Regions from separate parts of the Cupriavidus sp. 01T418 genome, predicted to be linked through region 3. Evidence: riboswitches for the same ligand, from Rfam matches in the RefSeq annotation. Region 3 holds a riboswitch; each other region holds the start of a gene.
What was found. A riboswitch is a leader RNA that binds a small molecule or an ion and turns the genes downstream of it on or off. The one in region 3 is predicted to bind glycine.
Positions count from the first base shown of each region.

Region 1 (5,628 bases), on a different contig from region 3:
CGATCTGCGTATGTGAGCCATACTCAATGTATGAGCCTTGCGGAGATTTTTGTTAAATTGATCATATACTTCAATAGAATTAAGGAGTTAAGGTTGCTATTGACGACAATTTTTGATCATTATTTCCCGCAAGAATTCAACCGTTGACGTTGCTTGGTGGGCTGCCAGTGGGGATGATTGTTCGAAATTGCGAACAGTCTAATTCGCGGATTAGTGTTATTTTCCGGCCCAATTTGTATCCGCGTACGAGGAAATGCGCAGGTTGCTGCGCAGCAGTCGAGCAGGAGTCCCTGGCCGAAGGTCGCGAGGAAAGATTTCTTATATGTGTCTCATTTGCCTCTCGCGCGAAGGCCGGATTAGCCCCGTTTTTCTGGCGCGCAGTCTTCTCGCATGAGTGACATCTTTGAGTTATTCTGCACCGCGTATGAGCTTGGAACACATTTTCTGGTGCTCACCCGCCCTAACAGGTTAGCCAGCGACGGCGAGCATACCGTTGCAGATGAAATGTCAGAGGTGCGAGTGAAGGGCTTGCGTCGGATGGAATTTCACGACTCCAAAGGACGCCCACAGGAGGCGCTTCGGGAAATCCGGTATCGGATGCCGCTGGGCGTGATCGATGCCTGGATGTGGGCCCGGGAGTTTCGGGACGCCAACGGGCAGCGTGGTGGTATCGAGAAAAGCATCCGGTGGATCGAAGGATACGAGCGGATCGCGGAGCAAGCGGTGCTGCTACCTCAGACACGCCTGGTCTATGTGACGGATCGGGAATGCGACATCGCGGCGCTGATGGCCCGCGCAAATGGGCCAGGTCAGCCCGCTGACTGGCCGATCCGTTCCCAATAAAACCGCAACGTTGCCGAGGCAGGCAAGCTGTGGGACAACGTCGACGCCAACCAGGCACGTTAGGAAACCAGCATTACCCTACCGGGACGCGCAGGTCATAAGGCGCGCGAGGTCAAGCAGGAGTTGCGCGCACAACCTGTGAAACTACGGGGTAGGCAAGCTCGGTTACTTGTGTGGTGGCCCAAGAGATCGGTGCACCAGTGGGCGTCACACCCGTAGTGTGGCGGCTGCTGACCAAACGCGAGGCACAGGAAACGGATGACATCGTCGAATTAGTTAATTGGTATCTAGCCCGCTGGGAGATTGGGATGTTCTTCCACGTCCTGAAGACCGGATGCAAGGTCGAGGCGCTGCAGCTATCCAAGATGGAGCGTGTGGAGCGCGCCTTGGTGTTGTACATGGTGGTGGCATGGCGCATTGCCAGGCTGATGCGGTTAGGCAGAACATGCCCTGAGTTGGACACGTCGCTGTTCTTCGACGCTGACGAGATACGAGGTGCATACGTGCTCGCGAAAGAGGACCGCCCGAACACACCAGTTACGCTCAATTGGTTGTTTCGTATGGTGGCCTCTCTGGGCGGATTCATTGGGCCAAGAGTGATGGCGAACCCGGCGCAAAAACGATCCGAATTGGCATGCAGCGAACAATGGATGCCGCCTTCATGATTCAGGCACTGTGGGAAGACTCGTGAGTTCTGTATAACGAGATGCCTTCAAGCGCCGTGCAAATTAAGCAAGCGAGGGCTCCACAATCGGCTCCCGCCGCAATTGATGCTGAACCATGACCGCAAGGCCAATCCCGGCTAAAGAGCTTCTCGCCGATCATGACAATCTCGCCAGTCCCTTATGTCTACAGATCACAGAGCTTGAGCCCGCGCGATAATAAATCAGCCGTCTGCGCAGGGGAAAGCGCATGACTTGCCTTGATCCAGTGGCGGGAGTGCGCGCGCAGGCGAGCATAGCCGTTCAGCGCATAGGTCTTTCCGTCTGGCGCGGTGTATGTCACGATTTTTTCCGTCATACCGTGTCTGTGAATTTCTTCACATTGCAGGTCACCTTCAGCTTGCCCATGGGCAACACGAGCGGCGAGGAGCAGGATCGACCCGATCAATATCTTGTTTTGCCGCACAGTAGAGCCCTGGAATTGAGTCGCTTGAACCGTTTGATAATCATCAGTTTGCCTTGGGTCGTCCCAGGACGTCTAGGACGGCGAGGCTCATCGCGCCCACGCCCGTCTTGATTGACGGCTCCGGAACCGGTGCAAAAAAGGGCGAATGGTTGGCCGGCAGCGGCGCGCCGCCAGGCTTGCGCGAGTTGAGGTAGCGCTGCATATCATAGACGCCGATGAAAAAGAACATCGATGGCACGCCGGCGTTGACGAATTCAGAGAAATCTTCGCTGGCCGTTGCCGGAGGCATACGCATCACGTTCTTTCCATAGGCGCTGCGCAGTATCGCTTCGGTACGCGTGACCAGCTGCGCATCGTTGTTGATTGCCTGGCCGCCCTGTTCGAGACGTACTTCTGGCTCGGGAGCCCCCGACATTTCCGCTACCGCTTTGGCGGTGCGCCGCACCCCTGCAAGCAGTTGCTCGCGCACTTCAGGCTTGTACGAACGGATCGTACCGCGTACGACGACGTCATCGGGAATGATATTGCCCACCGTGCCGCCTTGGACAGCGCCAACCGTGACTACGCCGAACTCCTGCGGATCCTTCTCTCGACTGACCACGGACTGCAGATCCACAACAAATCGGGATGCCATCACGATTGGATCGATGGTCTTATCCGGTGCGGAGCCGTGGCCACCGCGACCATGGAACTGGACCTCCAGTGCGTCCGAATTGGAGGTGACTGCGCCAGCGTTAAAGCCGATGAACCCTGCGGCGACAGGGGCAGTATGCAGTGCAAAGGCATAGTCAGGTTTGCCGAAGCGGGTGAAGAGACCATCCTTAAGCATGGCTTCTGCGCCAGAGGTAAGTTCCTCCGCCGGCTGCGCAACGAACATCAGCGTGCCACGCCAACGATCCTTCATGGTCACCAGCGTGCGCGCGGTGCCTACCCAGGCGGCCATGTGCAAGTCATGCCCGCAGCTATGCGCTACTGGCGTCATTTTTCCGTTCCAGTTCGTAGTAGCCTTGCTAGCATAGGGCAGACCGCTCTTTTCCTCCATCGGCAAGGCATCAAGCTCGGTGCGGACCAGCACCTTGGGACCGCTGCCATTGCGGTAGATCGCCACCAGCCCAGTCTTGCCGATGCCTTCGCTTACCTCAAAGCCCATTGCCCGCATCTCGCGAGCGAGCGTGGACGCCGTGCGGGTTTCCTGGAATCCCAGTTCAGGATGAGCGTGCAGGTCCTTGTACAGAGCCTCGAGCGATGGGTAGCTCGTGTCCAGTTGTGCGTCGATGGCGCTCTTGAGCGCGCCGACGTCGAAATCGGGCGGGACCTGAGCGTGGCCGACGACAGCGCAGCAGGCGAGCAGGGCGGCACAGGCCAGCCGTCCAGTGCTAGAGAGATATTTCATTATAAGGATTTCCTATTTCTTGGATCGGGACCGTGAGAGAGCCGTTGCGGCAGGAGGTTTGATGCGTGAATTACGCCATCGTCGCAGACCGTGCGATCATCTATTTTGCCGCTGGATTGAGCTCGCGTGGAGGTGTAGCGCAAAGAGTGACTGCAAGAACCGACAAGTCAACATGTCGCGACGGCGGCAGTCCGTCGCTGCTGTGCCGAAAGCCTATTTCGATTGCTGCCGGTAGAAAAAAATCGGCAGATTCCAGCCGCGCCAGATCGCTAGCAGGCGCAGCGTCAGGCCACCGGCAAAGCTGATTGCGGTATTCAGGTCATTGCCGACGCCAAGCGTGCGCAAGCCCAGGAAGAGGGCACAGATGGCAAGCGAGACGCTCGCGTAAAGCTCGCGTCGGAATACCATCGGCACCTGGTTGCACAACACGTCGCGCTGGATGCCGCCGCAGACACCGGTGATCACGCCTGACATGATGACGACAGCGGTCGGGTAGTTCATCTTCAGCGCGACGTTGCACCCAATCAGCGAGAACGCGATCAGTCCCATGGCGTCGAGGACGAGAAAGACTCGCCGCAGCTGCGACATACAAGGTGCGATCAGGGTGGTCAGCAGACCGGCCGAAATCACCAGATAAATGTATTCCGGATGCTGGGTCCAGGCGATGGGAAAGTGAACCGAGGATCAGGTCACGGATGGTGCCGCCGCCCAGCGCTGCGACGAAGGCAACGACGGCAACGCCGAAGATGTCCATATTGCGGTGCCCGGCTGCGATGGCGCCTGTCATCGCCTCGGCGGTAATCGCGATCAGATAGATGCTAGTCAGCACGTCGCTTGCTCCTGCATGCCAGGAAGCAGAACGGCGGCGGAGTGTGCAAGTGGATACATCGGGAGTGACTCCGGCTAGAGGCAGGCCGCGCCATATGGCGGACCCTGAAGCGCCTCTCCCCCTGTCCTTTTACCTGAGAGTTTGGGCTCCACAAGGAGCCTGCCCCTTCGGTGGGCCGGGATGCGCAATGTTATGCGCCTCCGGCCTCTCTCCAGTCGGCGAAATGTTTCCGCGGTTCGGTGTGCCTGAGCGATTATGGGAGCTTGCGCCTTCGGCGGAGGCGGATGCCGCCTCTCTCTCCCGCAGAATGCGCAGATTATCAGTGAGTGGACGCCTGCCTGTCAAACGTCAGCGTACTTGGGGAAGCGATGGTTGGGATAGGTGTATTCGTACTTATCTATCGGGCGAGTTTTGGCGGTAGGTACATGCAGTGCGGTTTGCCGCAGGCCCGGTCGCTTGGAAGCGACCATCGACGGGGAACATTGCAACCTATTGATGAATATAAAGTTTCAGAGTCCCGTCAGTGCGAACTGTGCCACAGGACGTCAAAGCAGTCCTCTGCTTCCGAGGCAACCATGGCGACCACATTGTCGAGGTGCTCAGTACAACGCTCTGGTCGATTTGCGTGGCATTGTTCCTCCGCATGAACAGTCTTTTCCGGGGCCATCATTTTTCCCGCGGACGGCGCGACCTAGACTTTGTGCATGGCGAAATGATGGCGCCTGGAGCCTCGCTTGAAAAATTGTCGCTAGCAGCCTTGTGGCGATGCGCCTGCCTGAGCAGAACTTAAGGACGAAGCGACGCATCGTTCCGTAGTTCACGGCCAGACCGCGCTGGAACCCGATATCATGCAGGCTGATCTGAAACGGCAAATTCCAGCGTACGGACAGCCTGATGAACTCCGCAGGAAGCTGGTGGCCGTGATTTGATCCATCCCTAATGTCAGCCTCAGATAGCAAAGTGTCTGACAGGCGCTCACAAGGTTACGATGGATACGCTAAAAAATATGCGCGCCTTTGTACGCGTCGTGGAGGCCCGCAGCTTTACAGGTGCTGCGGCACACCTCAATTTGACTACAGCCTTTGTGTCGCGAGCCGTCTCCGATCTAGAGACCCATCTGCAAACGCGACTGCTCAATCGCACCACGCGCCGCATCGCTCTGACCGAAGCCGGTGAGCGCTACCTGCAACGTTGTCAGCAGATTCTTGCCGACGTCGAACGGGCGGAACTGGAAGCGAGCGATGCCTATGCCCGTCCGTCCGGCAAGCTGAGAGTGCACGCGATGACCAGCTTCGGCCAGCAATGCATCGTGCCGGCAATCGGCCGTTACCAGCAGGCCTTTCCGCTGGTCAGCGTCGAGCTGACGCTATCCCAGCGGACGCCGGATCTCCTGGACGACGGCTGCGATGTCTCGCTTGTGCTCGCGCCGGATCTA
Region 1 is NZ_JBFTQG010000056.1:4,579-10,206, reverse strand. Features, by position in the region: gene AC1DQ3_RS32205 (hypothetical protein) at 391-843, shown strand; gene AC1DQ3_RS32200 (IS4 family transposase) at 1,020-1,508, shown strand; gene AC1DQ3_RS32195 (hypothetical protein) at 1,693-1,971, opposite strand; gene AC1DQ3_RS32190 (amidohydrolase) at 2,015-3,364, opposite strand; partial or broken gene AC1DQ3_RS32185 (trimeric intracellular cation channel family protein) at 3,578-4,151, opposite strand; glycine riboswitch at 4,416-4,506, opposite strand; gene AC1DQ3_RS32180 (LysR family transcriptional regulator) at 5,182-5,628, shown strand, end outside.
Region 1: linked by a shared signal. The riboswitch ahead of AC1DQ3_RS32185 (trimeric intracellular cation channel family protein) and the one ahead of gcvT (glycine cleavage system aminomethyltransferase GcvT) in region 3 are both predicted to bind glycine.

Region 2 (5,628 bases), on a different contig from region 3:
GGCCCGCCGAGTCCCAAGCTCCGTACTCCCCTGCTCATGAAACGGGTGGTTCCGCATTTTCGGGTGCATGGTTGCCGCCGTCGGTGAACGGGTCGCGGGGGCTGTCGGTCGAGCGCGCACCATCCGTGAACGGGTCAAACTTCCCAGCGCGCGCCGAGAGGAAACGTGCGTCGGCTTGACTTACGCGGCTCCGGCCACCATCCGTGTAAGGGTCGCGAGCCCCCATGGAATGGCCGCCGTCGGTGAATGGGTCGCGAGTCCCCATCGAATGTCCACCGGCGGTGAACGGGTCACGTGGCGAGGTAACATCTGCACTTGCCACACCAGCGACAGAACCAAGCGCAGCGAAGGTGGCGGCGGCGAGTACTAATCTCTTTAAGGTTCTCACTTTGATTCTCCTGTTTGCTTAACAGACGGCTTATCCAGCCTCGTAAGCAAGTCTAGAGAACCAGGCCAACAGGAACCTGACGCCAGGATTACAAATCTGTCATCAAGTGCGGCCGGCGCTGCTCGCCCTATCAAGCCCTGACCTGAAAGCCGCGTTACATTGCGACTACGCGGTTACGGCCTCCAGCCTTCGCGCGATAGAGACGCTCGTCAGCGGCGCGCAGAATCGCGTCGATTGTGCTACCGTCGCGCCCGAACTGGGAAACACCGATGCTGACAGTGAGCGTGACCCCGACCTTGCGCCCAATCGCGCTTTCGAACACGGCGCATTCTATGGCTGACCTAATGCGCTCACCGATCGAATAAGCGAACCCCAGGGCAGCTTGAGGTAGCAACACCATGAATTCCTCTCCGCCCACACGGGCTACGCCGTCATAGGGCTGGATTGCATCGAGGCATTGCTGCACGAACCCCTGCAGTACTTTGTCGCCGACCTGATGTCCATAGTAGTCGTTTATCTGCTTGAAATTATCCAGGTCGAGCGCGAGGAGAGAAAACGGTGCCCCCTCTCGCTTGGCACGCGCAATTTCGGCTTCGACACGCTCGATGAACGCGCGGCGGTTTGCCGCTCCGGTGAGTGGGTCGGTCGCGGCAAGATGCTCCAACTTTTGGTTGGTTCGTTGGAGTTCCTGAAGCGCACTCTCCGCACGCGCCATTGCAGCGGTCAATCGAGCCATCAATTCCTCCTGACTGTAGATGGTCGCAAACGAATGCGTTGTGTGAAACGCCTTGACGACCCCATAGCTCAGCAGAAAGAAGCCACCAGCGAAAATCGCGTGGGCTAGCCACCACATATGATTCCATGGGCGACCAAGAATAAATGCGACCGAGGAAAGGGCGAACGCAGTCACCGAGATGCCAAAAATCAGCATGAGAGGTGAGCGAATGCGGCGAACAAGCATCGCTGCTACGTTCAGCGTGGAGAACAACAGTGCTCCTCCTTCCATTGACAGGCGCACAGCGACATGGCCTGCGATGGTGGAATTGGCCACAGCAGCAACCACTAAATCGACGAGAATGAATGCGGCAATCCAGCCCCACCAGCCGACTGGCTTCGTGCGCATTTCGACTGTGTCCGGCTTTCGCTCGAACGAGAGCAGTCCGACGAATAGCAGTATGGACATGACGAGGCGTGAAGCTGGCCCGTAGAGCAGGAACAGCCAGATATTGTGGTGAGCTAACCCAGTGAACGCGCCGTGTAACGAGTAAATCAGCACGAATCCGAGAAAACCCAACGTCAGCCAGCGTAGCAGCGGTTCGCCTGAAGACAGGTAACAACGCCACGTCACGTACGTGATGAAGAGGCCCTCAAGTGTTGCCGCAACGATTGCGACTTCGTGGAACGGGTGATTCTCGAATTTCAGGGTGGCGTCCTGAAAGAAGAATAGGTATGCAATAAGGTAAGCTGGGAGAAGTGCAATACCGACAACCAGGAAATGTGAATACGCTTTGGTCACGAGATGGATTGCTGGCGCTGGCTCTTCAATTATTGTGCTTGCGCTCATGTGCTTTCTCCCGGTTTTAACAAAGCCCGTGTTCGCCTTCTGAGCCTACTTGTCCGTTTTGCCGCCCCCCACCTTTCGCGGTGCGCCGTCGAACATCCACCAGCCGGAGCCGAAGCACGCCCAATACTTGCAATACATTGGCGGACTTCTCTGGAATCACACTCTCGCTGGTACCGCTTCCTCCCACGGGCCCTCGGTGTCTCTTCCACATCCAGCCTGGTCTCCTTTTTCTCCGCATCCACGAACTCTGCAATTTGCTACCTTTTATCCGGCTTTGTCTCAACCGGGGACGCTAGTATGCAGGCCGGCAATGCTGGTGGGGCAGGCACAATGCAGGTGCGAGCAAGAACCCCATCGGCCGGGAGTGACGGGGAGGTCCCCAATCGCAAAGATAGTCCAGCGATTGGCTCTCACCGCTTCTTTGTTTGCAGTTCTGATTGAAAGTCCATCGAACTCTATGGCAAGGTGCGTCGCCGCGTCGGCCCTCGCCCCTGCAGTCGCGCGTCGCCACATCCAACGGTAACGGTGGCTCCGCAAGCGATGGCTGCACTTGAATCCTGCACAAGAAAGAAGCCCCGACTGCCGTCGAATGGCGTCGGGGTTTTGTCCAGGACAGTATTGGCTGACCAGACTGCTACAGAACCCTGCTACAGCGTGCGGCCCCGCAGCGGGCTGGCGGCGCGCCTGCCGGGCACCTGTACTGCCCTTGCAGTCTCCCCGCCACGCGTGCTATGGTGCGGCTTCCAGGAGAATGAGGCGGTCTGGCTACCACCGGATTACCCCCTCTACCGAAGGCGTACCCCTGAAACGCTCAGGTGCAAAAGACTGGAAAACGATACAACTGGAGAGCGCCGGGCCGGACCACCTAATGTGGCGCGGCATGCGGCCGCCGAAGGGGCAAGCCGGCACCCGTGGTGGGTGCGGCGAATCTCTCAGGCAAAAGGACAGTGGGGGCAGACAGGCCGGATGGCCGGTCTGCCCCTTTTTGCTATCCGGAGCCTGAAGAATGAAAGTCATCGTAATGGGAGCCGGCGTGATCGGCGTCGCTTCTGCGTGGTACCTGGCCAGGGCCGGGCATGAGGTGGTGGTGCTGGAGCGCAATGCGGGCGCAGCCCGGGAAACCAGTTTTGGCAACGGCGGCCAGATCTCCGTCAGCCATGCCGAGCCGTGGGCCAACCCGGCCGCGCCGCTCAAGATGCTGCGCTGGCTGGGCCGGGAGGACGCCCCCCTGCTGTTCCGCCTGCGCGCCGATCCGGCGCAGTGGTCCTGGGGCCTGAAGTTCCTGCGCGAGTGCACGGCCAGGCGCTCCACCCACAATATGATCCAGTTGCTCAACCTGGGCACTTACAGCCGGGCCAGCCTGCAGGCGCTGCGCGCCGAGACCGGTATCGAATACGACCACCTGACGCGCGGCATCCTGCATTTCTACACCAGCCGGAAGGAGTTCGACGCCGCCATCGAGCCGGCGCGCATCATGCGCGAACTGGGCTGCGAGCGGCGCGTGATCGGCCCCGACGAAGTCGTGCGGCTGGAACCGGCGCTGGCCAATATCGCGCCGCGCCTGGCTGGCGCCACCTACACCAGCGAGGACGAGTCCGGCGATGTGCACCGCTTCACCACCGAACTGGCCGCCAAGTGCGAGGCACTCGGGGTGCGCTTTCGCTATGGCGTGCGGGTGCAACGCCTGCATGCCGAAGGAGGCCGCATGCGCGGCGTGGAAATCGCCGATGAAACCGGCGGCTACCAGATCGAAAGCGCCGATGCCTACGTGCTGGCGCTGGGCAGCTTCAGCCCAATGCTGGCGCGCCCGCTGGGGGTGAAGCTCGATATCTATCCGGCCAAGGGCTACTCGGTGACGCTGCCGGTGCTCGACGCCGCGCGCGCGCCCAGCGTGAGCCTGACCGACGACGAGTACAAGCTCGTGTTCTCGCGCTTTGGCGACCGCCTGCGCGTGGCGGGCACCGCCGAGCTTAACGGCTATGCGATGGACCTCAACCCGGTGCGCTGCGATGCCATCGTCAAGCGCACGCTGGACGTGTTCCCGGGCATGAGCCGGCCCGAACTGGCGCGCTTCTGGACCGGGCTGCGCCCCGCCACGCCGGGCAACGTGCCGTATATCGGTGCCAGCGGGATCGAGGGCCTCTACCTCAACACCGGCCACGGCACGCTGGGATGGACGCACGGCTGTGGCTCGGGCCGCGCCATCGCCGACATCATCAGCGGCTATGTGCCCGAGGTGGACTTCGCCTTCAGCGGGAAGCTGCCCGCGCACAAAGGGCCACGCGCGATCGCATCGTCGCCCGGCCCGGCCAACGCAGCGGTCCGCTAGGGCACTCCCCGGATTCGCCGGCTCACGCCGCCTGTAAAAAAACCGCTGCGTTTGTAAAAAGCGCTGGCTTGCCGCCGATCCATCGCGCAAGGCATGTGCGGGCGCGCGAACATCGCGGCGCCCGAGCGGCCGGTGGCGAGAGGGAAGGAACAGCCAGGGATGGCGCAGCCCCCTGTCCATCGCGCCATGGAAAGGCGCGCCATCCCGGGTGCTCGAGAGGTTCCATGGGGCCCGATGCGTGGCACGCCGCTTGCACCCTTCAATGAACGCGGCATTCCGCCGCGCCATGGAGAGCACAATGGGACAGCAACAGCAACCCGGACAAGGCCAGCAGGATCAAGGCAGGCAACAGCAGCAATCTGGCCAGCAAGGCCAACAGTCCGGCAGCCAGGACCAGAGGGGCGGCCAGCAAGGCGGCCAGCACGACAGGCAAGGGCAGCAAGGCCGGAAGGGTGGCCAGCAAGGCCAGCGCTGATTTCCTGGCATGAAAGCTTGAAGCTCGCGGCGGCATTGCGCGCCGCCGCTATGCGCCGCCTGCGCGTGCATGCGTGGAGGCGGCTTTCTTGCTGATAGCTCCAGCGCGGGAATCACGCAGGCGGTAGCGTCGTGGACATCGGACAGTGTGCAGTGCGGCCCCTTGCACGGCTTGGCGAGCATGAAGGCCAGTGCCTCTTGTTGTCAGCAGTATCCGCAGAATTCGCCCTGTAAAGGTTCAGCCTCGCCGCAGCAGCAAAAAGGCTTGCTACCCGATTTTTTTCGCCTTGAATGAAAACGTTTTCATTTCGCGGCAACAGCCAGGCGCGCCGGCTCACGACCGGAAGTACCACGGTCAATTACCTGTTCCGCCTGCCCGTCCATGAGATGGAAGACGACGGGGTCTATTGCGAGTCACGGTGGCCGCGGCATAGCCATTGAAATCGGGATCACTTAGCCGCGACCGCTTCCGGGATTCTCTTGCGGCGCGGCGTGCGCTCCACGTTATTTGCACGTCAGAGTTGCCGTAGATCAAAGCCACCGCCAGCCAGCCGGCTATATTGGGTTGGCGCAGCCGCCGTATCGCGCGACGACCGGTGAAGCCACACCTACCGGCCTTGCAGCAGCGGATACGGTATGCCCCACCATCACGGAGAGAAACCATGACAGACCAGACCAACGTTCCACTTGCATTCTTCAGCGCCAACTGCGAGGCGGGTCTGCGAGCACTGACCCTGGTGCAGGAGAGCCGACAGCGCTTTCTTGAAATCCAGCTCGATGCGATACGCAAGGACATCAAGACCTCGCATGAAGTCAGCGCGCAACTCGCGAACGCCGGCGACTTCGCCGCGCTGGCCACGCTGCCGGCCACGT
Region 2 is NZ_JBFTQG010000026.1:3,227-8,854, reverse strand. Features, by position in the region: gene AC1DQ3_RS22650 (GGDEF domain-containing protein) at 543-1,952, opposite strand; glycine riboswitch at 2,784-2,910, shown strand; gene AC1DQ3_RS22645 (D-amino acid dehydrogenase) at 2,959-4,281, shown strand; gene AC1DQ3_RS22640 (hypothetical protein) at 4,541-4,744, opposite strand; gene AC1DQ3_RS22635 (phasin family protein) at 5,418-5,628, shown strand, end outside.
Region 2: linked by a shared signal. The riboswitch ahead of AC1DQ3_RS22645 (D-amino acid dehydrogenase) and the one ahead of gcvT (glycine cleavage system aminomethyltransferase GcvT) in region 3 are both predicted to bind glycine.

Region 3 (5,628 bases):
GTAGCCGGTGGCGGCGCACAGCATGGCTTCGAGCTGGTCGATCATCTCGCGGTAGCCCACCGTCTGGTCCAGCGGCGCGAACGGGTGCACCTTGCTGAATTCGGGCCACGTCACCGGGATCATCTCGCTGGTGGCGTTGAGCTTCATGGTGCACGAGCCCAGCGGGATCATGGTGCGGTCCAGCGCCAGGTCCTTGTCGGCCAGCATGCGCAGGTAGCGCAGCATTTCGTGCTCGGCGTGGTGCGTATTGAAGACCGGGTGGGTCAGGTAGGCGCTCTGGCGCGCGAGACCCGCGGGGTAGGCATCCTGCGCGGCGGCTTCCAGTACATCGAAACCGGGCACCGGCTTGCCGTGGGCGAAGATCTCCAGCAGGGCAATCACGTCTTCGCGCGAGGCAGTCTCATCCAGCGAGATGCCGACGCGGGTGGCGCCGGCGTGGCGCAGGTTGATGCCGCGCGCGGTGGCCGAGGCGTGCAGCGCTTCGGTGTTGAAGCCGGTTTCCAGCGTCAGCGTGTCGAAGAAGGTGGCGTTGGTACGCGTGTAGCCAAGTTGCGCCAGGCCGCCGGCCAGCGTGGCCGTCAGGCGGTGCACGCGTTGCGCGATGCGCTTGAGGCCTTGCGGGCCGTGGTACACGGCGTACATCGACGCCATCACCGCCAGCAGGACCTGTGCGGTACAGATGTTCGAGGTGGCCTTCTCGCGGCGGATATGCTGCTCGCGCGTCTGCAGGGCCAGGCGGTACGCCTTGTTGCCTTGCGCATCGATGGTCACGCCCACCAGGCGGCCGGGCATGGAGCGCTTGAACGCATCCTTGACCGCCATATAGCCGGCGTGCGGGCCGCCGAAACCGAGCGGCACGCCAAAGCGCTGCGAGTTGCCCACCGCCACGTCGGCGCCCCATTCGCCGGGCGCGGCGATCAGGGTCAGCGCCAGCAGGTCGGCGGCAGCCACCACCAGGCCGCCGGCGGCGTGCACGGCGTCGGCGATGCCGCGGTAGTCGGCGACGTCGCCGTTGACGCCGGGGTATTGCAGCAGCACGCCGAAGGCATGCGCGCCGGCGGCTTCCGATGCGGGGCCGACCTTGACCTCGATGCCCAGCGGCAGGGCGCGGGTGCGTACCACTTCCAGCGTTTGCGGCAGCACATCGTCCGCCACATAGAAAGTGCTGGAGGCGTGCTTGTTGACACGTTGCAGCAGCGTCATGGCCTCGGCTGCGGCCGTGCCTTCATCCAGCATCGAGGCATTGGCGATATCCAGGGCGGTCAGGTCGGTCACCATCTGCTGGAAGTTCAGCATGGCTTCCAGCCGGCCTTGCGAGATCTCGGGCTGGTAGGGCGTGTAGGCGGTGTACCAGGCCGGGTTCTCGAAGATATTGCGCAGGATGACGCCCGGGGTCAGGGTGTTGTAGTAGCCCTGGCCGATAAAGCTCTTGAGTACCTTGTTCTTGTTCGCCAGGCCGCGCAGCCTGGCCAGCGCGGCTTCCTCGGTCAGCGGCGCGGTGAACTCGCCCAGCGGCATGCCGTCGCGGYGGCGGATGGCGGCGGGGATGACGGCGTCGATCAGCGCGGCGCGGTTGTCATAGCCGAGCACCTTGAGCATGTGCTGCTGTTCGGCGGCATCGGGGCCGATATGGCGGGAGGCGAAGGCGTCGCGCGCCTCCAGTTCGGCCAGCGTGGGCCGGGCAACTTGGGCGGCGTTCATGGGCAAAGGGGCGTTCATGGCAGGAATCTCGTGGAGCGGTGCGGCGGGTGGTCGGCCCGGCCGCGTCGCGGCAAGCTTTATCCGTCATTCCCTTGGCGCGGGAATGACGATCTGGCGTCAGGCGCCGACGTTGGCCTTGTAGGCGTCGGCCGACATCAGGCCGTTCACGTCGTCGCTGTTGGCCGGCTTGAGCTTGAACAGCCAGGCGTCGAAGGCGTCGGCATTGACGCTTTCCGGCGCGGCGGCGGCGGCATCGTTGACGGCGATCACCTCGCCAGCCACCGGGGCGTAGATGTCGGAAGCGGCCTTGACCGATTCCACCACGGCGAGCGCGTCGCCGGCGCCGACCGACTTGCCCACTTCCGGCAGCTCCAGGAAGACGATGTCGCCCAGCGCGTCCTGCGCGTGGTCGGTGATGCCGATGGTCAGCGTGCCGTCGGCTTCGACGCGCACCCACTCATGGGACTCGGTGTATTTCAGGTCAGCGGGGAAATTCATGGGATTCTCCAGATTCAATTTTTTACTCTGCGCCAGCCGGGCGGGGATGGGGTAACCGCCGGCAGGCGCGCTGTGACCAGTGCGAGCGTTCAGCTCACGAGTGCCTTGCCGTTGCGCACAAACGGCAGTTTAACCACAGTCGCGGCGAGTTTGCGGTCGCGGATCTCGACCTGCACCTCGGCGCCGATGGCCACGTCGCGCGGCAGGCGGGCAAAAGCGATGGATTGGGACAGCGAGGGGCTGAAGGTGCCGCTGGTGATCTCGCCGTCGCCGGCGGGGGTGATCACCTTCTGGTGGGCGCGCAGCACCCCGCCCTTGTCACGCAGGATCAGGCCGACGAACTGCTGGGTCTGTCCGGCGGCGGCCAGTGCCGTCTTGCCGGTGAAGTCGCGCTCGCTTTGCAGGTCCACGGTCCAGGACAGGCCGGCGTTGAGCGGCGAGGTGTGGATATCCATGTCCTGGCCGTACAGGTTCATGCCGGCTTCCAGGCGCAGCGTGTCGCGCGCGCCCAGGCCGGCCGGCACCACGCCGGTGGCAACCAGCTTTTCCCACAGGCCGGCCACGTTCGCGGCGGGCACCACCAGTTCGAAACCGTCTTCGCCGGTATAGCCGGTGCGTGCCACCATGACTTCGCCAAGCGCGGGGTCCTGCACGACCACGGCGTTGAACGGCTTCAGGGCTTCGCTGGGCTGTGTCGAAGGAAAGGCGCTCCAGACCTTGGTGCGGGCGTTGGGGCCCTGGACGGCGACGATGGCCAGCGGCTCCACGCCGTCGGGGGCGTTATCGCCACGGCGCGGGGTGATTTTTACGCCGCTATTGGTGGCCGCGTTGCGCGCGCTGATCCACGCGATGTCGCTGTTGGCGGTGCCGGCGTTCACTACCAGGCGGAACTGGTCTTCGGCGAAGAAATAGACGATCAGGTCGTCGATGACGCCGCCTTTTTCGTCGAGCATGCAGGAATAGAGCGCCTTGCCCGGCGTTTGCAGCTTGTCGACATTGTTGGCCAGCAGGCCGCGCAGGAAGGGACGCACATTGGCGCCTGCAAGGTCCACCACGCACATGTGGGAGACGTCGAACATGCCGGCATCGCCACGCACCGCCTTGTGTTCCTCGATCTGGGAGCCGTAGTTGACCGGCATGTCCCAACCGCCGAAATCGACCATGCGGGCGCCGAGGGCGCGGTGGATAGCGTTGAGGGGCGTGGCCTGGAGCGTCATGGAATCCTCGGAGGAAGGCAAATCTCGGTTCGAAAACGAAAAAAGGGCCATCCGCCGCAGGATTCGGCGCGCCATGGCGCTGCCAGATCCGCTGCGGCGGATGACCCCTCTGTCCTCGATACCTGAGAGATTACAAGGCGGCCCCGTTTCAACCGGAACCCAGGCCTTGCGCGCCCCTTCGGTGGGCACGCTCACCAGTCCATGGCGGGTGCCGCTCTCCAGAGTACGGCGTGCATCGTGTGCATGTTGCATGCCGATCCGACCAGTCCATGGTGCCTGAGAGTTTTCGGGTGATACCCCTTCGGCGGCGCAAGCTTCGCGCGCTCTCCCGGTCGGATGCGGGCAATTTACGGGAGCGCCCCGGCTTTGTCAACGCATCCGCCAGGGGCCACCGCCTTGTTGCAGCGCACTACCTGCGATGGTTGTCGGTCGTTACGTTACCGATGACACCGCCTACCGCGGCACCACCCAGGGTGCCTAGCGCGTCACCACCGGTCAGCACTGCGCCGCCTACCGCACCGACGCCGGCACCGATCGCGGTGTTACGCTGCTTTGGCGACATATCGGCGCAGCCCGCCATGCTTGCCACCGCGACACCGATCAAGACCGCCTTGCTCAAGGAATGCAGGGTGTTCATGATTTTCTCCAGCTATCGTGAAGTGCATCCGGCACGGCGCACGCTCATGCCGGACATATAAATTAGAGGGGCCAGAAGGTCCGCGGCTCCCGGGCTTACGAAGTGTTACCAGTCCTGCGATGCCGACTTCATGCCTGAGGGGGCCATGGTCGCGTGTTAACATCCAGCCTCCGCCCAGCAATCGCGCCAGCCGCGTTGCGCATCCGCCATTTCCCGCCTCGCATGACCCACGGACTCAATCCAGCCCAATCCGAAGCCGTTCGCTACCTCGACGGCCCCTGCCTGGTACTGGCCGGCGCCGGCTCGGGCAAGACCCGGGTGATCACGCAGAAGATCGCGCACCTGATCGAGGACAAGGGCTTCCAGCCCAAGCACATCGCCGCGGTGACCTTCACCAACAAGGCCGCCAAGGAGATGCAGGAGCGGATCGCCAAGCTGATGGAGGGCAAGACCACGCGCGAGGGCAAGCGCATCCCCATCAAGCAGATCACGGTGAGTACCTTCCACTCGCTGGGCGTGCAGATCCTGCGCGCCGAGGCCGAGCATGTGGGCCTGAAGCCGCGCTTCTCCATCATGGATTCGGACGATTGCTTCGGCATGGTGCAGGAGCAGCTTTCCACCACCGACAAGAAGCTGATCCGCAGCGTGCAGAGCACCATCTCGCTGTGGAAGAACGGCATGGTCGATCCCGAGACGGCCATTGCCCGGGCCGACAATCCCGACGATCACCAGGCGGCGCTGATCTACCGCAACTACGTGGCCACGCTGCACGCCTACCAGGCGGTGGATTTCGACGACCTGATCCGCCTGCCCGCCGAGCTGTTCGAGCGCAACGAGGAAGTGCGCATGCGCTGGCAGAACCGGCTGCGCTACTTCCTGGTGGACGAGTACCAGGACACCAACGCCTGCCAGTACCAGTTGCTCAAGCAGCTGGCCGGCGGATCGCACCTGCGGGCGCCGGCCTTTACCGCGGTGGGCGACGACGACCAGGCCATCTATGGCTGGCGCGGCGCCACGCTGGACAACCTGCGGCTGCTGCAGGCCGATTTCCCCGACCTGAAAGTGGTCAAGCTGGAGCAGAACTACCGCTCCACCGTGCGCATCCTGGAGGCGGCCAACGCGGTCATCTCCAACAATCCCAAGCTGTTCGACAAGAAGCTGTGGAGCGAGCACGGCATGGGCGACCCCATCGCCATCAACCCGATGAACGATGAGGAGCACGAAGCGGAGTCCGTGGTGTTCCGGCTTTCGGCCCACAAGTTCGAGCGGCGCGCGCAGTTCCGCGACTACGCCATTCTCTATCGCGGCAACCACCAGGCGCGCCTGTTCGAGCAGATCCTGCGCCGCGAGCGCATTCCCTATGTGCTGTCGGGCGGCCAGAGCTTCTTCGACAAGGCCGAGATCAAGGATATCTGCGCCTACCTGCGCCTGATCGCCAACCCGGACGACGATCCCGCCTTTATCCGCGCCATCACCACGCCCAAGCGCGGCGTGGGCAACACCACGCTGGAAGTGCTGGGTACCTTCGCCGGGCAGGCCAGGGTGTCGCTGTTCGAGGCGGCCATGATGGGCGGC
Region 3 is NZ_JBFTQG010000020.1:70,779-76,406, forward strand. Features, by position in the region: gene gcvP (aminomethyl-transferring glycine dehydrogenase) at 1-1,719, opposite strand, end outside; gene gcvH (glycine cleavage system protein GcvH) at 1,819-2,199, opposite strand; gene gcvT (glycine cleavage system aminomethyltransferase GcvT) at 2,289-3,416, opposite strand; glycine riboswitch at 3,516-3,648, opposite strand; glycine riboswitch at 3,670-3,757, opposite strand; gene AC1DQ3_RS20015 (glycine zipper 2TM domain-containing protein) at 3,826-4,053, opposite strand; gene AC1DQ3_RS20020 (UvrD-helicase domain-containing protein) at 4,276-5,628, shown strand, end outside.